3 regions of the Paraclostridium bifermentans genome follow, and region 2 is predicted to be linked to each of the others. Evidence: a T-box and tRNA genes for the amino acid it is inferred to sense, from the RefSeq annotation. Region 2 holds a T-box; the other regions hold tRNA genes.
The links. A T-box is a leader RNA that pairs with one kind of tRNA and senses whether it is charged. The one in region 2 lies ahead of leuS (leucine--tRNA ligase), so its partner is inferred to be a tRNA-Leu.
Positions count from the first base shown of each region.

Region 1 (7,161 bases), 550 kb from region 2:
TTTAAAACTGTAGATAATGTGGATAAAAATGTTGATAACTTGTTGAATACTTTCTTTATTAAAGTGAAATTAAAATATAATTAAAAAAAATAAAAAAAACTGTTGACTCTGTTTTAATTAGATGGTAAAGTATTACTTGTCCTTAAGAAACGGACGAAACACAAAAGAGAAAATGAACTTTGAAAATTAAACAGTAGGTTAATTATAAAAATTCTTTTTTTAAGAATTAAACACAAACAACCAAGCCAGATATTCAGATAATGATTAGCTGAGCGATGGACAACTTTTTAAATTATATTTGAGAGTTTGATCCTGGCTCAGGATGAACGCTGGCGGCGTGCCTAACACATGCAAGTCGAGCGATCTCTTCGGAGAGAGCGGCGGACGGGTGAGTAACGCGTGGGTAACCTGCCCTGTACACACGGATAACATACCGAAAGGTATACTAATACGGGATAATATATGAAAGTCGCATGGCTTTTATATCAAAGCTCCGGCGGTACAGGATGGACCCGCGTCTGATTAGCTAGTTGGTAAGGTAATGGCTTACCAAGGCAACGATCAGTAGCCGACCTGAGAGGGTGATCGGCCACACTGGAACTGAGACACGGTCCAGACTCCTACGGGAGGCAGCAGTGGGGAATATTGCACAATGGGCGAAAGCCTGATGCAGCAACGCCGCGTGAGCGATGAAGGCCTTCGGGTCGTAAAGCTCTGTCCTCAAGGAAGATAATGACGGTACTTGAGGAGGAAGCCCCGGCTAACTACGTGCCAGCAGCCGCGGTAATACGTAGGGGGCTAGCGTTATCCGGAATTACTGGGCGTAAAGGGTGCGTAGGTGGTTTTTTAAGTCAGAAGTGAAAGGCTACGGCTCAACCGTAGTAAGCTTTTGAAACTAGAGAACTTGAGTGCAGGAGAGGAGAGTAGAATTCCTAGTGTAGCGGTGAAATGCGTAGATATTAGGAGGAATACCAGTAGCGAAGGCGGCTCTCTGGACTGTAACTGACACTGAGGCACGAAAGCGTGGGGAGCAAACAGGATTAGATACCCTGGTAGTCCACGCCGTAAACGATGAGTACTAGGTGTCGGGGGTTACCCCCCTCGGTGCCGCAGCTAACGCATTAAGTACTCCGCCTGGGAAGTACGCTCGCAAGAGTGAAACTCAAAGGAATTGACGGGGACCCGCACAAGTAGCGGAGCATGTGGTTTAATTCGAAGCAACGCGAAGAACCTTACCTAAGCTTGACATCCCACTGACCTCTCCCTAATCGGAGATTTCCCTTCGGGGACAGTGGTGACAGGTGGTGCATGGTTGTCGTCAGCTCGTGTCGTGAGATGTTGGGTTAAGTCCCGCAACGAGCGCAACCCTTGCCTTTAGTTGCCAGCATTAAGTTGGGCACTCTAGAGGGACTGCCGAGGATAACTCGGAGGAAGGTGGGGATGACGTCAAATCATCATGCCCCTTATGCTTAGGGCTACACACGTGCTACAATGGGTGGTACAGAGGGTTGCCAAGCCGCGAGGTGGAGCTAATCCCTTAAAGCCATTCTCAGTTCGGATTGTAGGCTGAAACTCGCCTACATGAAGCTGGAGTTACTAGTAATCGCAGATCAGAATGCTGCGGTGAATGCGTTCCCGGGTCTTGTACACACCGCCCGTCACACCATGGAAGTTGGGGGCGCCCGAAGCCGGTTAGCTAACCTTTTAGGAAGCGGCCGTCGAAGGTGAAACCAATGACTGGGGTGAAGTCGTAACAAGGTAGCCGTATCGGAAGGTGCGGCTGGATCACCTCCTTTCTAAGGAGTAATTGCCTACTGTTTAATTTTGAGAGCTTATTGTTCTCAAAATTAGTACTTTGAAAACTGCATAACATTTAGTGATGATTAAATAAACCAATATAAGAGAAGAAAACTCTTTAAAAAATAACACTTTTAATAACTGGTCAAGTTATTAAGGGCGCAGGGCGGATGCCTTGGCACTAAGAGCCGATGAAGGACGCGATAAGCTGCGATAAGCTTCGGGGAGTTGCACGTAAACTTTGATCCGAAGATTTCCGAATGAGGAAACTCACTTAGAGTAATGTCTAAGTATCATTAAGTGAATACATAGCTTAGTGAGGGGAACCCGGGGAACTGAAACATCTAAGTACCCGGAGGAAAAGAAAGAAATTCGATTCCGTAAGTAGCGGCGAGCGAACGCGGAATAGCCCAAACCAGTGAAGTTTTCTTCGCTGGGGTTGCGGACACATCATCAACAAAGAGGTATCGTAAACGAAGAGAGTTGGAAAGCTCCGCTATAAAGTGTAATAGCCACGTAGTTGAAACGAGAAGACTTTAGATGTGATCCAGAGTACCACGGGACACGTGAAACCCTGTGGGAAGCAGGAGGGACCATCCTCCAAGGCTAAATACTACTTAGTGACCGATAGCGCATAGTACCGTGAGGGAAAGGTGAAAAGAACCCCGGGAGGGGAGTGAAATAGAACCTGAAACCCTGCGCTTACAAGCTGTGGAAGCACTTTATATGTGTGACCGCGTACTTTTTGTAGAACGGGCCAACGAGTTACGATAGTAAGCTAGGTTAAGTACTTAAGGTATGGAGCCGTAGTGAAAGCGAGTCTTAAATGGGCGTTAAGTTTGCTGTCGTAGACCCGAAACCGAGCGACCTATCCATGAGCAGGATGAAGCGAAAGTAAAATTTCGTGGAGGTCCGAACCCACGAGCGTTGAAAAGCTCGGGGATGACTTGTGGATAGCGGTGAAATTCCAATCGAGCTCGGAGATAGCTGGTTCTCCCCGAAATAGCTTTAGGGCTAGCCTCAAGGTTGAGAAATACGGAGGTAGAGCACTGAATATCCTAGGGGGCATTGCGCTTACCGAAGATTATCAAACTCCGAATGCCGTTATTTTATACTTGGGAGTCAGACTGTGGGTAATAAGATTCATAGTCGAGAGGGCAACAGCCCAGATCGTCAGCTAAGGTCCCTAAATGTAAGTTAAGTGGTAAAGGATGTGGGATTGCATAGACAACCAGGATGTTGGCTTAGAAGCAGCCACTCATTTAAAGAGTGCGTAATAGCTCACTGGTCGAGTGATCCTGCGCCGAAGATTACCGGGGCTAAAACTTACTACCGAAGCTACGATATCATTTATGATAGGTAGGGGAGCTTCCTATGCAGGCTGAAGCATGACCGTAAGGACGTGTGGACAGTATAGGAGTGAGAATGTTGGCATGAGTAGCGAGACGTGGGTGAGAATCCCACGGGCCGTAAACCCAAGGTTTCCAGGGGAAGGTTCGTCCGCCCTGGGTTAGTCGGGACCTAAGCCGAGGCCGAAAGGCGTAGGTGATGGACAACAGGTTGAGATTCCTGTACCACCGATAATCGTTTGAGAGATGGAATGACACAGTAGGATAAGCTAACCACACTGTTGGTTATGTGTGGCTAAGTACTGAGGCAGTCAAGGCAGGCAAATCCGCCATGATAATGCTGGGGTACGATGGGGAGCGAAATTAAGTAGCGAAGTAGCTGATTTCACACTGTCGAGAAAAGTTTCTATCGAGATTAAAGGTGCCCGTACCGCAAACCGACACAGGTGGGTGAGGAGAGTATCCTAAGGCCAGCGAGAGAACTGTTGTTAAGGAACTCGGCAAAATGACCCCGTAACTTAGGGAGAAGGGGTGCCACGTTAGGGTTAACGCCCGAGGTGGCCGCAGAGAATAGGCCCAAGCGACTGTTTACCAAAAACACAGGTTTCTGCTAAGTCGCAAGACGATGTATAGGAGCTGACGCCTGCCCGGTGCTGGAAGGTTAAGGGGATCTGTTAGGATTTATCCGAAGCAGTGAACTTAAGCCCCAGTAAACGGCGGCCGTAACTATAACGGTCCTAAGGTAGCGAAATTCCTTGTCGGGTAAGTTCCGACCCGCACGAAAGGCGTAACGATTTGGGCACTGTCTCAACAACAGACTCGGTGAAATTGTAATCCCGGTGAAGATGCCGGGTACCTGCGACAGGACGGAAAGACCCCATGGAGCTTTACTGTAGCTTGACATTGAATTTTGGTGCTACATGTACAGGATAGGTGGGAGGCTATGAAATCGGGACGCCAGTCTCGGTGGAGCTATCCTTGGGATACCACCCTTGTAGTACTGAGATTCTAACCAGATACCTTGAATCAGGTATTGGGACACTGTCAGGTGGGCAGTTTGACTGGGGCGGTCGCCTCCCAAAGAGTAACGGAGGCGCTCAAAGGTTCTCTCAGCACGGTCGGAAATCGTGCGTAGAGTGTAAAGGCAGAAGAGAGCTTGATTGCAAGACATACAGGTCGAGCAAGGACGAAAGTCGGACTTAGTGATCCGGTGGTTCCGCATGGAAGGGCCATCGCTCAACGGATAAAAGCTACCCTGGGGATAACAGGCTTATCTCCCCCAAGAGTCCACATCGACGGGGAGGTTTGGCACCTCGATGTCGGCTCATCACATCCTGGGGCTGTAGTAGGTCCCAAGGGTTGGGCTGTTCGCCCATTAAAGTGGTACGCGAGCTGGGTTCAGAACGTCGTGAGACAGTTCGGTCCCTATCCGTCGCAGGCGTAGGAAATTTGAGGAGACCTGTCCTTAGTACGAGAGGACCGGGATGGACGTACCTCTGGTGTACCAGTTGTTCTGCCAAGGGCATGGCTGGGTAGCTATGTACGGAATGGATAAGCGCTGAAAGCATCTAAGCGCGAAGCCAACTTCAAGATAAGATTTCCCACCGTAAGGGTAAGATCCCAGGAAGACTACCTGGTTGATAGGTCGGAGGTGTAAGTGCAGCAATGTATGTAGCTTACCGATACTAATAGATCGAGGACTTGACCAAGATTATTTAATCTTACAAATGTTATTCAGTTTTTAGAGTATTAAGTAAAATATTGTTTTAAAAAAGTGTTGACAAATGCTTACTGAAATGGTATTATAATACTTGTTCAAAAATGAACTTACATAATCTAGTTATTACAGCAAAGAGGATACACCTGTTCCCATTCCGAACACAGAAGTTAAGCTCTTTAGCGCCGATGGTACTTGGTGGGAAGCTGCCTGGGAGAGTAGGACATAGCTAGGTGATGTGCCGAAGTGGCGGAACTGGCAGACGCACAGGACTTAAAATCCTGCGGGACTTACCTCTCGTACCGGTTCGATTCCGGTCTTCGGCACCATTATAAAGTGGACCTTTAGCTCAGTTGGTTAGAGCGCCCGGCTCATAACCGGTAGGTCCGGGGTTCGAGTCCCTGAAGGTCCACCACTTTAAGAACTTTGAAAATTAAACAGTAGGTTAATTATAAAAATTCTTTTTTAAAGAATTAAACACAAACAACCAAGCCAGATATTCAGATAATGATTAGCTGAGCGATGGACAACTTTTTAAATTATATTTGAGAGTTTGATCCTGGCTCAGGATGAACGCTGGCGGCGTGCCTAACACATGCAAGTCGAGCGATCTCTTCGGAGAGAGCGGCGGACGGGTGAGTAACGCGTGGGTAACCTGCCCTGTACACACGGATAACATACCGAAAGGTATACTAATACGGGATAACATATGAAAGTCGCATGGCTTTTGTATCAAAGCTCCGGCGGTACAGGATGGACCCGCGTCTGATTAGCTAGTTGGTAAGGTAATGGCTTACCAAGGCAACGATCAGTAGCCGACCTGAGAGGGTGATCGGCCACACTGGAACTGAGACACGGTCCAGACTCCTACGGGAGGCAGCAGTGGGGAATATTGCACAATGGGCGAAAGCCTGATGCAGCAACGCCGCGTGAGCGATGAAGGCCTTCGGGTCGTAAAGCTCTGTCCTCAAGGAAGATAATGACGGTACTTGAGGAGGAAGCCCCGGCTAACTACGTGCCAGCAGCCGCGGTAATACGTAGGGGGCTAGCGTTATCCGGAATTACTGGGCGTAAAGGGTGCGTAGGTGGTTTTTTAAGTCAGAAGTGAAAGGCTACGGCTCAACCGTAGTAAGCTTTTGAAACTAGAGAACTTGAGTGCAGGAGAGGAGAGTAGAATTCCTAGTGTAGCGGTGAAATGCGTAGATATTAGGAGGAATACCAGTAGCGAAGGCGGCTCTCTGGACTGTAACTGACACTGAGGCACGAAAGCGTGGGGAGCAAACAGGATTAGATACCCTGGTAGTCCACGCCGTAAACGATGAGTACTAGGTGTCGGGGGTTACCCCCCTCGGTGCCGCAGCTAACGCATTAAGTACTCCGCCTGGGAAGTACGCTCGCAAGAGTGAAACTCAAAGGAATTGACGGGGACCCGCACAAGTAGCGGAGCATGTGGTTTAATTCGAAGCAACGCGAAGAACCTTACCTAAGCTTGACATCCCACTGACCTCTCCCTAATCGGAGATTTCCCTTCGGGGACAGTGGTGACAGGTGGTGCATGGTTGTCGTCAGCTCGTGTCGTGAGATGTTGGGTTAAGTCCCGCAACGAGCGCAACCCTTGCCTTTAGTTGCCAGCATTAAGTTGGGCACTCTAGAGGGACTGCCGAGGATAACTCGGAGGAAGGTGGGGATGACGTCAAATCATCATGCCCCTTATGCTTAGGGCTACACACGTGCTACAATGGGTGGTACAGAGGGTTGCCAAGCCGCGAGGTGGAGCTAATCCCTTAAAGCCATTCTCAGTTCGGATTGTAGGCTGAAACTCGCCTACATGAAGCTGGAGTTACTAGTAATCGCAGATCAGAATGCTGCGGTGAATGCGTTCCCGGGTCTTGTACACACCGCCCGTCACACCATGGAAGTTGGGGGCGCCCGAAGCCGGTTAGCTAACCTTTTAGGAAGCGGCCGTCGAAGGTGAAACCAATGACTGGGGTGAAGTCGTAACAAGGTAGCCGTATCGGAAGGTGCGGCTGGATCACCTCCTTTCTAAGGAGTAATTACCTACTGTTTAATTTTGAGAGTTCTTAAATGAACTTTATATTGTGGGGGTGTAGCTCAGCTGGGAGAGCACTTGCCTTGCACGCAAGGGGTCAGGAGTTCGATCCTCCTCATCTCCACCATATTAGTACTTTGAAAACTGCATAACATTTAGTGATGATTAAATAAACCAATATAAGAGAAGAAAACTCTTTAAAAAATAACACTTTTAATAACTGGTCAAGTTATTAAGGGCGCAGGGCG
Region 1 is NZ_CP079737.1:114,324-121,484, forward strand. Features, by position in the region: rRNA gene KXZ80_RS00815 (16S ribosomal RNA) at 295-1,796, shown strand; rRNA gene KXZ80_RS00820 (23S ribosomal RNA) at 1,941-4,855, shown strand; rRNA gene rrf (5S ribosomal RNA) at 4,982-5,098, shown strand; tRNA gene KXZ80_RS00830 (tRNA-Leu) at 5,104-5,192, shown strand; tRNA gene KXZ80_RS00835 (tRNA-Ile) at 5,202-5,278, shown strand; rRNA gene KXZ80_RS00840 (16S ribosomal RNA) at 5,405-6,906, shown strand; tRNA gene KXZ80_RS00845 (tRNA-Ala) at 6,965-7,040, shown strand; rRNA gene KXZ80_RS00850 (23S ribosomal RNA) at 7,136-7,161, shown strand, end outside.
Region 1: it has a tRNA-Leu gene. The T-box ahead of leuS (leucine--tRNA ligase) is inferred to sense a tRNA for this amino acid. The anticodon was not compared.

Region 2 (7,161 bases):
AGACTAGAACTTTATCTATAATATCCTCATCAAAGTCATTTGATAATTTGGTTATTATATTCTTTTCTGATTGGGGTGCTTTAGAAAGTATAGATAAAGCCTTGTTTTTAGCTTTTATATACATTTCATCATGTAGCAAACCTTTTAATACATTTTCATCGATTTCCATTCCTTTTTTTAAGTTTAACGTAAAAACTAGTTCTTTGTAAATTCCCATAAAAAACTGTTCATTTAAATATATGTTAACTCTATCTTCATTTTTTTTCTGAGCTTCTATTTTTGTTATTATAGACATAACTACCTCCTTAAAAAAACTTAACTTAATGCATTTTAATCATGTACAAAATTATACCGTAAAATATAGAATAATTGTATCAAAGAAGCTAAAATTAATGATACAATAAAAGTATAAAGGACAAAAGGAGATTTTTAATGAGAATTGATGAATTAGTATTAAAGGCGAAAAATTTTAACAACCTAAAGTCAAATTTTCATAAAATGGGAAATGAGAATGTAAATATAGGTATAATGGGAGGAACTTTTGACCCTATACATTATGCACATTTAGCAACAGCAGAATATGTAAGAGAAACTTACAATCTTGATAAAATACTTTTTATACCAACTGGTAACCCACCTCATAAATCAAAACTAAGAACGGATAAAAAAGATAGATATAATATGGTTTTATTGGCTACAATGAATAATGATGATTTTGTTGTTTCGGATATGGAGATAAATAGAAATACTAGAACTTATACAATAGATACTTTAAAAGAATTACATAAAATTTATCCAAATGCTAATATATACTTTATAACTGGAGCTGATACTATTTGCGATATGGAAAGTTGGAAAAATGTTGGGGAAAATTTTGAATTAGCAACTTTTATAGCAGCAAATAGACCCGGAATAAATTCTAATGAAGCTAAAATGAAAATAGAAAGATTAAAATCTAGATATGATGCTAATATAAGGTCAGTAAATGTTCCTTCGCTGGATATATCGTCAACTTATATAAGGAACCATATAAAAAATGGTAAATCTATTAAATATTTAATACCTGAATGTGTGGAATCTTATATTTATGAAAAAAAAATATATACAAATGGAGTTGAATAATTTTGGATTCGCAAAATTTAATAATTAAATTAAATGAAATGCTACCTAAAAATAGAATGTTACATTCTGAAGGTGTTGCTAAGTGCGCAGTAAAGTTAAGTAAGATATATGGATATGATGAAGAAAAAGCATATTTAGCAGGTATACTTCATGACTGTGCAAAGTATTTAAGCCAAGAACAAGTTGAGTATTATGTAAAAAAATATGAAATATACTTAGATGATTATGAAAAAGAAAATTTAGCATTGTCTCATAGTATAATAGGATCAGTTTTAGTTAGACATGAATTTTTTATAGATGACTTAGATATAGTAACTGCTGTTAGGTATCATACTACAGGAAGATCTAATATGGACATGCTAGAAAAAATTATATACATAGCGGATATAATTGAAGAAAATAGAAATTATCCTGGAGTAGAAGAACTAAGAGAGTTAGCTTATAACGGGCAAATGGATAAGGCGTTATTACAATCTTTCGATAATACTATAAAGTTAGTAATAGATAGAAAACAAATAATACACCCTAGAACAATAGAAGCTAGAAATTTTATTTTAGAAAAATAAATAATTTTTATAAAATAAATCACAATAAGTATAAATTAATAATAATATAGAATTAATAAATTGAAGAAGTGTAAATAATAGCGATAACATGTCAACACTAAGAATATAAATTTAGTATTATGAAGTTAGTTTTTTGTGGTATAATATAAAAACGCAAAAAATAAGGAAGGTAGGAATTTAATATGACGACAGTAGAACAAATGGTTAAAGTTATATATGATGCTATTGATGATAAACTAGGTAAAGATATATCTATAATAAAAGTAGGAGAAGTATCAAGTTTATGTGATTACTTCGTAATAGCTACAGCAGGATCTACAAGACAGGTAAAAGCGGTAGCTGATAATGTAGAAGATGAACTTACTAAATTAGGTATAGAATCAAGAGGTAAAGAAGGGTACGAAACACAAGAGTGGATACTATTAGACTTTGGAGATATAATGGTTCACGTATTTAATGAAGAAAATAGAGCATACTATAATCTAGAGAAAATGTGGAAAGATGCTCCATATGTTGATGTTGACACATTAGCTTAATAATTATATAATAATAAGATATAATTAAAAATCAAAATAGACTAGAGTAGTAAAATTAAATTTAGATTTCAGAGAGCTAGTGGACGGTGTGAACTAGTATTAAATTAATTTGAACTTGCTAGATATAATCTATTTAACCGTAGTTGGTATAAAGACTAGTACGAGAGGATTATTTTTTAAAAATAATCAATTAGGGTGGTACCGCGAGTAATATCCTCGTCCCTAAACATTAATTTGTTTAGTGACGGGGATTTTTTTATACGTGAAAATGTATAGCGAAGTTGTTAGATTAATCATTGAGGAAGCATTTAAAGTCCAAAGGACTTCATGCTAAGGAAATGATTGACCTAACAACGAGCGAGCTTTCGCGAAACAAAAAAATAGGAGGTAAAAAAATGAACGTTTATAAACCAAATGAAGTTGAAGCTAAATGGCAAAAAACTTGGGATCAAAATGAACAATACAAAACTGATACTAATGATACAACAAAACCAAAATACTACACATTAGAAATGTTACCATACCCATCAGGTAAAATACACATGGGGCACGTTAGAAACTACTCTATAGGTGATGTTATAGCTAGATTCAAAAAAATGCAAGGTTACAATGTTCTTCATCCAATGGGATGGGATTCATTCGGACTTCCAGCTGAAAATGCGGCTATAAAGCATGGAATACATCCTCATAAGTGGACTATGGAAAACATAGAAGACATGAAGGGTCAATTAAAATTATTAGGACTTAGCTATGATTGGGATAGAGAAATAGCAACATCTACTCCAGAGTACTACAAGTTCACTCAAGAAATATTCTTAAAGTTCTTAGAGCATGGATTAGCATACAAGAAAAAATCTTTTGTTAACTGGTGTCCATCTTGTGAAACAGTTTTAGCTAATGAGCAAGTTGTTCAAGGAGCTTGTGAAAGATGTGATTCAGTAGTAGTTAAAAAAGACTTAGAGCAATGGTATTTTAAAACTACTCACTTTGCAGAAGAGTTACTTCAAGATTTAGATACTTTAGATGGATGGCCAGAAAAAGTTAAAACAATGCAAAGAAACTGGATAGGAAAAAGTACTGGAGCTGAAATAACTTTCGATATAGATGGAAGTGATAAATCAGTAACAGTATTTACAACTAGACCAGATACAGTACACGGAGTTTCTTATATGGTTTTAGCTCCAGAGCATGATTTAGTTAAAGAGTTAGTTGCTGGAACTGAGTATGAAGAAGCTGTAGAAAAGTTTATAACTAAAATGTACACTATGACTGAAATAGAAAGAACTTCAAGCGACTTAGAAAAAGAAGGAATGTTCATAGGTAAACATGTTATAAATCCATTAAACGGACAAAAAGTTGAGTTATGGATAGCGAACTATGTATTAGTTGACTATGGAACAGGTGCAGTTATGGCAGTTCCAGCTCATGATGAAAGAGATGCTGAATTTGCAGCTAAATATAACTTAAACGTAGTTGAGGTTATAAATGAAGATAACATAATGGTAAACTCTGGTGAGTTTGATGGAATGGAAGCTTCAAAGGCATTTGATGCAATAATAGAAAAAATAGAAGAAATGGGAATAGGAAAGAAAACAGTTAACTATAGATTAAGAGACTGGTTACTTTCTAGACAAAGATATTGGGGATGTCCAATACCTGTAGTATACTGTGATGAGTGTGGATTAGTACCTGAGAAGAAAGAAAACTTACCTGTATTATTACCAACAGATATAGAGTTTACAGGTAAAGGTGAATCACCACTTACTACATCAAAAGAGTTTATGAATGCTACTTGCCCATGTTGTGGAAAGCCAGCTAGAAGAGAAGTAGATACAATGGATACTTTTGTTGATTCTTCTTGGTATTTCTTAAGATATATAGATGCTCAAAATACTAATGAGCCATTTAGTAAGGATGCAGTTAACAATTGGATGCCAGTTGATCAATATATAGGTGGAGTAGAGCATGCTATAATGCATTTACTTTACGCAAGATTCTTTGTTAAAGCATTTAATGAAATGGGAATGTTAGACTTCAAAGAACCATTTAAAAACTTATTAACTCAAGGTATGGTTTTAAAAGATGGAACTAAGATGAGTAAGTCTAAAGGAAATGTTGTATCACCACTTGAAATAATAGATGAGTACGGAGCTGACACTGCTAGATTATTCGTATTATTTGCAGCACCACCAGAAAGAGATTTAGAATGGTCAGAACAAGGTGTTGAAGGATGCTTTAGATTCTTAAATAGAGTTTATAGATTAGTTGATGAATTAGCTGATAAAGCTAAATGTGATGCTACTATGGGTGAATTAACTAAAGAAGATAAGGCTATGAGATTTACTATAAATGCTACATTAAAGAAAGTAACTGAAGACTTAAATGAGAAGTTTGGTTTCAATACTGCAATATCTGCATTAATGGAATTAATAAACGAAATGTACAAATATAAAGAGTTAGAAACTAGAAATGATGCAGTTATAAAAGAAGCTATAGAAACTATAGTTACAATAATAGCTCCATTTGCTCCTCATATAGGTGAAGAATTATGGACTATGATAGGTAAAGAAGGAAGTATATTTGATATATCTTGGCCAAAATATGATGAATCTGCTTTAGTTAAAGATGAAGTTGAAGTTGTAGTTCAAATTAATGGTAAAGTAAGAGGGAAATTAAGTGTAGCTGCTAATATATCAAGAGAAGATATGCAAGAAGCTGCAATGAATGATGAAAAGATAAAAGCTTTAGTAGAAGGAAAAACAATAGTAAAAGTAGTAGCTGTTCCTAAAAAGCTTGTTAATATAGTTGTAAAATAATAAATAAGTTATATAGAATAAAAAAAGGTCTTTTTAAAAAAGACCTTTTTTTATTTACATAAGTAAGCAATCTAACTAAAAAAATAAGGTGATTTTAAAATTTAAAATGAAAAAATCATTAAAAATAAAATTAAATTAAAAAAATATAAAAATTTTTTTAGGGGAAAAATAACAGGAAAACAGAGGAATCAACACGTTTGTAAATTTTTTGACAAATTGAAAAATTCCCAAAAAATGTTTTCCTGTTGATTTTTGATGGGAAAGTATATACAATAAAGATGTCAAACAATTATAAATTAAATCTAAACATTATGGGAGTGAGTAAAATGACAAGAGTTACATTACAAGATGTTAAAGATGCTAGAGAAACTATAAAAGACATAGTTAAAACAACTGATTTGTTAGAAAGCGTTAAGCTAAGTGAAAAGACTGGGGCAAACGTATATTATAAATGTGAAAACTTACAAAAGACTGGTTCTTTTAAAGTAAGAGGGGCTTGCAACAAAATAGCAAGTTTAACTGATCAAGAGAAGGCAAACGGTGTTATAGCATCAAGTGCTGGAAACCATGCACAAGGGGTTGCACTTGGAGCTAAACTAAGCGGAATAAAAGCTACAATAGTAATGCCAGCTACTGCACCACTTGCAAAAGTTACTGCAACTAAAGGATATGGAGCAGAAGTAGTTCAAGAAGGTTTAGTATATGATGATGCATATGCAAAAGCTGTTGAAATACAAAAAGAAACTGGAGCAACTTTCTTACATCCATTCAATGACAAATATGTTATGGCTGGACAAGGAACAATAGCTCTTGAAATATTTGAACAATTAAATTCAAATGTTGACACTATATTATGCCCAATCGGTGGAGGGGGAATAATAGCTGGTATAGCAACTGCAGCTAAAGCTTTAAACCCAAATGTTAAAATAATAGGTGTTCAAACTGCTAACATACCATCAATGAAAGAATCTATAGAACAAGGACATGTTACAACTGCATTTAAAGCTACTACAATAGCTGACGGTATAGCAGTTAAAACTCCTGGAGATCATACTTTTGAAATAATAAAAGAGTTAGTTGATGAAGTAATAGTTGTTGAAGAAACTGAAATAGCACAAGCTATGTTATTCTTAGTAGAAAACCAAAAATTAGTATCAGAAGGTTCAGGGGCAGTATCAACAGCTGCATTATTAAGCGGAAAATACAAGCCAGCTAAAGGTGAAAACGTTGTATGTGTAATATCTGGAGGAAACGTAGATGTTAACACATTATACAGAGTTATAGGAACTGCATTAACTTCAGAAGGTAGAAGATATGCATTCAAAACTAAAATACAAGATAAGCCAGGCGGATTAGCTGAGTTAACTCAAATAATAAGTGGATTAAATGCAAACATATTAAATGCAAATATGACAAGACCTCCAAAAGAAACTCTTGGAAGTTTATATCTTGAAATAGAGTTAGAAACATTCGACCAAGCTCATATAGATAAAATAAAATCAGCAGTAGAGTCTGCAGGGTTTGCAATAGAAGATTAATTTATGATATAATGGGTATATAATAAAAAAGTGAAATTATGCTTGCATAATTTCCACTTTTTTACTATATTCTGTATACAATATATACAATTTAGTAGTATAATATTACTGAAAAAAGTATAATATAAAAACAAAACCTATATAAAAGAAGGAGAGATTGATTATGAAACAAGTAATACATACAGAAAAGGCTCCTAAAGCAATAGGACCATACTCTCAAGCTATAAAAAATGGAAACATGGTATTCGTATCAGGACAAGTTCCATTCAACCCAGAAACTATGGAAATAGTTGAAGGTGGAGCAAAAGAGCAAGCTGCTAGATCATTAGAAAGCTTAAAAGAAATATTAGCTGCATCAGGAGCAACTTTTGCAGATGTAGTTAAGACTACAGTATTCATAAGTGATATGAATGATTTTGCTGAAATAAATGAAGTATACGCTTCTTTCTTCGGTGAAAACAAACCAGCTAGATCTTGCGTAGAAGTAGCTAGATTACCAAGAGATGTTAAAGTTGAAATAGAAGCTATAGCTATAGTAAAATAATAATAGACTTTAAAATGGCCATACCTCATTATAGGATGG
Region 2 is NZ_CP079737.1:666,845-674,005, forward strand. Features, by position in the region: gene recX (recombination regulator RecX) at 1-295, opposite strand, end outside; gene nadD (nicotinate-nucleotide adenylyltransferase) at 433-1,122, shown strand; gene yqeK (bis(5'-nucleosyl)-tetraphosphatase (symmetrical) YqeK) at 1,125-1,688, shown strand; gene rsfS (ribosome silencing factor) at 1,871-2,224, shown strand; T-box leader at 2,256-2,451, shown strand; gene leuS (leucine--tRNA ligase) at 2,620-5,040, shown strand; gene ilvA (threonine ammonia-lyase) at 5,367-6,578, shown strand; gene KXZ80_RS03290 (RidA family protein) at 6,739-7,122, shown strand.

Region 3 (7,161 bases), 540 kb from region 2:
TCTTTATTTAGAGTTAGTACTCTAAAAACTGAATAACATTTATTAAGATTAAATAATCTTGGTCAAGTCCTCGATCTATTAGTATCGGTAAGCTACATACATTGCTGCACTTACACCTCCGACCTATCAACCAGGTAGTCTTCCTGGGATCTTACCCTTACGGTGGGAAATCTTATCTTGAAGTTGGCTTCGCGCTTAGATGCTTTCAGCGCTTATCCATTCCGTACATAGCTACCCAGCCATGCCCTTGGCAGAACAACTGGTACACCAGAGGTACGTCCATCCCGGTCCTCTCGTACTAAGGACAGGTCTCCTCAAATTTCCTACGCCTGCGACGGATAGGGACCGAACTGTCTCACGACGTTCTGAACCCAGCTCGCGTACCACTTTAATGGGCGAACAGCCCAACCCTTGGGACCTACTACAGCCCCAGGATGTGATGAGCCGACATCGAGGTGCCAAACCTCCCCGTCGATGTGGACTCTTGGGGGAGATAAGCCTGTTATCCCCAGGGTAGCTTTTATCCGTTGAGCGATGGCCCTTCCATGCGGAACCACCGGATCACTAAGTCCGACTTTCGTCCTTGCTCGACCTGTATGTCTTGCAATCAAGCTCTCTTCTGCCTTTACACTCTACGCACGATTTCCGACCGTGCTGAGAGAACCTTTGAGCGCCTCCGTTACTCTTTGGGAGGCGACCGCCCCAGTCAAACTGCCCACCTGACAGTGTCCCAATACCTGATTCAAGGTATCTGGTTAGAATCTCAGTACTACAAGGGTGGTATCCCAAGGATAGCTCCACCGAGACTGGCGTCCCGATTTCATAGCCTCCCACCTATCCTGTACATGTAGCACCAAAATTCAATGTCAAGCTACAGTAAAGCTCCATGGGGTCTTTCCGTCCTGTCGCAGGTACCCGGCATCTTCACCGGGATTACAATTTCACCGAGTCTGTTGTTGAGACAGTGCCCAAATCGTTACGCCTTTCGTGCGGGTCGGAACTTACCCGACAAGGAATTTCGCTACCTTAGGACCGTTATAGTTACGGCCGCCGTTTACTGGGGCTTAAGTTCACTGCTTCGGATAAATCCTAACAGATCCCCTTAACCTTCCAGCACCGGGCAGGCGTCAGCTCCTATACATCGTCTTGCGACTTAGCAGAAACCTGTGTTTTTGGTAAACAGTCGCTTGGGCCTATTCTCTGCGGCCACCTCGGGCGTTAACCCTAACGTGGCACCCCTTCTCCCTAAGTTACGGGGTCATTTTGCCGAGTTCCTTAACAACAGTTCTCTCGCTGGCCTTAGGATACTCTCCTCACCCACCTGTGTCGGTTTGCGGTACGGGCACCTTTAATCTCGATAGAAACTTTTCTCGACAGTGTGAAATCAGCTACTTCGCTACTTAATTTCGCTCCCCATCGTACCCCAGCATTATCATGGCGGATTTGCCTGCCTTGACTGCCTCAGTACTTAGCCACACATAACCAACAGTGTGGTTAGCTTATCCTACTGTGTCATTCCATCTCTCAAACGATTATCGGTGGTACAGGAATCTCAACCTGTTGTCCATCACCTACGCCTTTCGGCCTCGGCTTAGGTCCCGACTAACCCAGGGCGGACGAACCTTCCCCTGGAAACCTTGGGTTTACGGCCCGTGGGATTCTCACCCACGTCTCGCTACTCATGCCAACATTCTCACTCCTATACTGTCCACACGTCCTTACGGTCATGCTTCAGCCTGCATAGGAAGCTCCCCTACCTATCATAAATGATATCGTAGCTTCGGTAGTAAGTTTTAGCCCCGGTAATCTTCGGCGCAGGATCACTCGACCAGTGAGCTATTACGCACTCTTTAAATGAGTGGCTGCTTCTAAGCCAACATCCTGGTTGTCTATGCAATCCCACATCCTTTACCACTTAACTTACATTTAGGGACCTTAGCTGACGATCTGGGCTGTTGCCCTCTCGACTATGAATCTTATTACCCACAGTCTGACTCCCAAGTATAAAATAACGGCATTCGGAGTTTGATAATCTTCGGTAAGCGCAATGCCCCCTAGGATATTCAGTGCTCTACCTCCGTATTTCTCAACCTTGAGGCTAGCCCTAAAGCTATTTCGGGGAGAACCAGCTATCTCCGAGCTCGATTGGAATTTCACCGCTATCCACAAGTCATCCCCGAGCTTTTCAACGCTCGTGGGTTCGGACCTCCACGAAATTTTACTTTCGCTTCATCCTGCTCATGGATAGGTCGCTCGGTTTCGGGTCTACGACAGCAAACTTAACGCCCATTTAAGACTCGCTTTCACTACGGCTCCATACCTTAAGTACTTAACCTAGCTTACTATCGTAACTCGTTGGCCCGTTCTACAAAAAGTACGCGGTCACACATATAAAGTGCTTCCACAGCTTGTAAGCGCAGGGTTTCAGGTTCTATTTCACTCCCCTCCCGGGGTTCTTTTCACCTTTCCCTCACGGTACTATGCGCTATCGGTCACTAAGTAGTATTTAGCCTTGGAGGATGGTCCCTCCTGCTTCCCACAGGGTTTCACGTGTCCCGTGGTACTCTGGATCACATCTAAAGTCTTCTCGTTTCAACTACGTGGCTATTACACTTTATAGCGGAGCTTTCCAACTCTCTTCGTTTACGATACCTCTTTGTTGATGATGTGTCCGCAACCCCAGCGAAGAAAACTTCACTGGTTTGGGCTATTCCGCGTTCGCTCGCCGCTACTTACGGAATCGAATTTCTTTCTTTTCCTCCGGGTACTTAGATGTTTCAGTTCCCCGGGTTCCCCTCACTAAGCTATGTATTCACTTAATGATACTTAGACATTACTCTAAGTGAGTTTCCTCATTCGGAAATCTTCGGATCAAAGTTTACGTGCAACTCCCCGAAGCTTATCGCAGCTTATCGCGTCCTTCATCGGCTCTTAGTGCCAAGGCATCCGCCCTGCGCCCTTAATAACTTGACCAGTTATTAAAAGTGTTATTTTTTAAAGAGTTTTCTTCTCTTATATTGGTTTATTTAATCATCACTAAATGTTATGCAGTTTTCAAAGTACTAATATGGTGGAGATGAGGAGGATCGAACTCCTGACCCCTTGCGTGCAAGGCAAGTGCTCTCCCAGCTGAGCTACACCCCCACAATATAAAGTTCATTTAAGAACTCTCAAAATTAAACAGTAGGTAATTACTCCTTAGAAAGGAGGTGATCCAGCCGCACCTTCCGATACGGCTACCTTGTTACGACTTCACCCCAGTCATTGGTTTCACCTTCGACGGCCGCTTCCTAAAAGGTTAGCTAACCGGCTTCGGGCGCCCCCAACTTCCATGGTGTGACGGGCGGTGTGTACAAGACCCGGGAACGCATTCACCGCAGCATTCTGATCTGCGATTACTAGTAACTCCAGCTTCATGTAGGCGAGTTTCAGCCTACAATCCGAACTGAGAATGGCTTTAAGGGATTAGCTCCACCTCGCGGCTTGGCAACCCTCTGTACCACCCATTGTAGCACGTGTGTAGCCCTAAGCATAAGGGGCATGATGATTTGACGTCATCCCCACCTTCCTCCGAGTTATCCTCGGCAGTCCCTCTAGAGTGCCCAACTTAATGCTGGCAACTAAAGGCAAGGGTTGCGCTCGTTGCGGGACTTAACCCAACATCTCACGACACGAGCTGACGACAACCATGCACCACCTGTCACCACTGTCCCCGAAGGGAAATCTCCGATTAGGGAGAGGTCAGTGGGATGTCAAGCTTAGGTAAGGTTCTTCGCGTTGCTTCGAATTAAACCACATGCTCCGCTACTTGTGCGGGTCCCCGTCAATTCCTTTGAGTTTCACTCTTGCGAGCGTACTTCCCAGGCGGAGTACTTAATGCGTTAGCTGCGGCACCGAGGGGGGTAACCCCCGACACCTAGTACTCATCGTTTACGGCGTGGACTACCAGGGTATCTAATCCTGTTTGCTCCCCACGCTTTCGTGCCTCAGTGTCAGTTACAGTCCAGAGAGCCGCCTTCGCTACTGGTATTCCTCCTAATATCTACGCATTTCACCGCTACACTAGGAATTCTACTCTCCTCTCCTGCACTCAAGTTCTCTAGTTTCAAAAGCTTACTACGGTTGAGCCGTAGCCTTTCACTTCTGACTTAAAAAACCACCTACGCACCCTTTACGCCCAGTAATTCCGGATAACGCTAGCCCCCTACGTATTACCGCGGCTGCTGGCACGTAGTTAGCCGGGGCTTCCTCCTCAAGTACCGTCATTATCTTCCTTGAGGACAGAGCTTTACGACCCGAAGGCCTTCATCGCTCACGCGGCGTTGCTGCATCAGGCTTTCGCCCATTGTGCAATATTCCCCACTGCTGCCTCCCGTAGGAGTCTGGACCGTGTCTCAGTTCCAGTGTGGCCGATCACCCTCTCAGGTCGGCTACTGATCGTTGCCTTGGTAAGCCATTACCTTACCAACTAGCTAATCAGACGCGGGTCCATCCTGTACCGCCGGAGCTTTGATACAAAAGCCATGCGACTTTCATATGTTATCCCGTATTAGTATACCTTTCGGTATGTTATCCGTGTGTACAGGGCAGGTTACCCACGCGTTACTCACCCGTCCGCCGCTCTCTCCGAAGAGATCGCTCGACTTGCATGTGTTAGGCACGCCGCCAGCGTTCATCCTGAGCCAGGATCAAACTCTCAAATATAATTTAAAAAGTTGTCCATCGCTCAGCTAATCATTATCTGAATATCTGGCTTGGTTGTTTGTGTTTAATTCTTTAAAAAAGAATTTTTATAATTAACCTACTGTTTAATTTTCAAAGTTCTTAAAGTGGTGGACCTTCAGGGACTCGAACCCCGGACCTACCGGTTATGAGCCGGGCGCTCTAACCAACTGAGCTAAAGGTCCACTTTATAATGGTGCCGAAGACCGGAATCGAACCGGTACGAGAGGTAAGTCCCGCAGGATTTTAAGTCCTGTGCGTCTGCCAGTTCCGCCACTTCGGCACATCACCTAGCTATGTCCTACTCTCCCAGGCAGCTTCCCACCAAGTACCATCGGCGCTAAAGAGCTTAACTTCTGTGTTCGGAATGGGAACAGGTGTATCCTCTTTGCTGTAATAACTAGATTATGTAAGTTCATTTTTGAACAAGTATTATAATACCATTTCAGTAAGCATTTGTCAACACTTTTTTAAAACAATATTTTACTTAATACTCTAAAAACTGAATAACATTTGTAAGATTAAATAATCTTGGTCAAGTCCTCGATCTATTAGTATCGGTAAGCTACATACATTGCTGCACTTACACCTCCGACCTATCAACCAGGTAGTCTTCCTGGGATCTTACCCTTACGGTGGGAAATCTTATCTTGAAGTTGGCTTCGCGCTTAGATGCTTTCAGCGCTTATCCATTCCGTACATAGCTACCCAGCCATGCCCTTGGCAGAACAACTGGTACACCAGAGGTACGTCCATCCCGGTCCTCTCGTACTAAGGACAGGTCTCCTCAAATTTCCTACGCCTGCGACGGATAGGGACCGAACTGTCTCACGACGTTCTGAACCCAGCTCGCGTACCACTTTAATGGGCGAACAGCCCAACCCTTGGGACCTACTACAGCCCCAGGATGTGATGAGCCGACATCGAGGTGCCAAACCTCCCCGTCGATGTGGACTCTTGGGGGAGATAAGCCTGTTATCCCCAGGGTAGCTTTTATCCGTTGAGCGATGGCCCTTCCATGCGGAACCACCGGATCACTAAGTCCGACTTTCGTCCTTGCTCGACCTGTATGTCTTGCAATCAAGCTCTCTTCTGCCTTTACACTCTACGCACGATTTCCGACCGTGCTGAGAGAACCTTTGAGCGCCTCCGTTACTCTTTGGGAGGCGACCGCCCCAGTCAAACTGCCCACCTGACAGTGTCCCAATACCTGATTCAAGGTATCTGGTTAGAATCTCAGTACTACAAGGGTGGTATCCCAAGGATAGCTCCACCGAGACTGGCGTCCCGATTTCATAGCCTCCCACCTATCCTGTACATGTAGCACCAAAATTCAATGTCAAGCTACAGTAAAGCTCCATGGGGTCTTTCCGTCCTGTCGCAGGTACCCGGCATCTTCACCGGGATTACAATTTCACCGAGTCTGTTGTTGAGACAGTGCCCAAATCGTTACGCCTTTCGTGCGGGTCGGAACTTACCCGACAAGGAATTTCGCTACCTTAGGACCGTTATAGTTACGGCCGCCGTTTACTGGGGCTTAAGTTCACTGCTTCGGATAAATCCTAACAGATCCCCTTAACCTTCCAGCACCGGGCAGGCGTCAGCTCCTATACATCGTCTTGCGACTTAGCAGAAACCTGTGTTTTTGGTAAACAGTCGCTTGGGCCTATTCTCTGCGGCCACCTCGGGCGTTAACCCTAACGTGGCACCCCTTCTCCCTAAGTTACGGGGTCATTTTGCCGAGTTCCTTAACAACAGTTCTCTCGCTGGCCTTAGGATACTCTCCTCACCCACCTGTGTCGGTTTGCGGTACGGGCACCTTTAATCTCGATAGAAACTTTTCTCGACAGTGTGAAATCAGCTACTTCGCTACTTAATTTCGCTCCCCATCGTACCCCAGCATTATCATGGCGGATTTGCCTGCCTTGACTGCCTCAGTACTTAGCCACACATAACCAACAGTGTGGTTAGCTTATCCTACTGTGTCATTCCATCTCTCAAACGATTATCGGTGGTACAGGAATCTCAACCTGTTGTCCATCACCTACGCCTTTCGGCCTCGGCTTAGGTCCCGACTAACCCAGGGCGGACGAACCTTCCCCTGGAAACCTTGGGTTTACGGCCCGTGGGATTCTCACCCACGTCTCGCTACTCATGCCAACATTCTCACTCCTATACTGTCCACACGTCCTTACGGTCATGCTTCAGCCTGCATAGGAAGCTCCCCTACCTATCATAAATGATATCGTAGCTTCGGTAGTAAGTTTTAGCCCCGGTAATCTTCGGCGCAGGATCACTCGACCAGTGAGCTATTACGCACTCTTTAAATGAGTGGCTGCTTCTAAGCCAACATCCTGGTTGTCTATGCAATCCCACATCCTTTACCACTTAACTTACATTTAGGGACCTTAGCTGACGATCTGGGCTGTTGCCCTCTCG
Region 3 is NZ_CP079737.1:122,466-129,626, reverse strand. Features, by position in the region: rRNA gene KXZ80_RS00880 (23S ribosomal RNA) at 59-2,973, opposite strand; tRNA gene KXZ80_RS00875 (tRNA-Ala) at 3,069-3,144, opposite strand; rRNA gene KXZ80_RS00870 (16S ribosomal RNA) at 3,203-4,704, opposite strand; tRNA gene KXZ80_RS00865 (tRNA-Ile) at 4,831-4,907, opposite strand; tRNA gene KXZ80_RS00860 (tRNA-Leu) at 4,917-5,005, opposite strand; rRNA gene rrf (5S ribosomal RNA) at 5,011-5,127, opposite strand; rRNA gene KXZ80_RS00850 (23S ribosomal RNA) at 5,254-7,161, opposite strand, start outside.
Region 3: it has a tRNA-Leu gene. The T-box ahead of leuS (leucine--tRNA ligase) is inferred to sense a tRNA for this amino acid. The anticodon was not compared.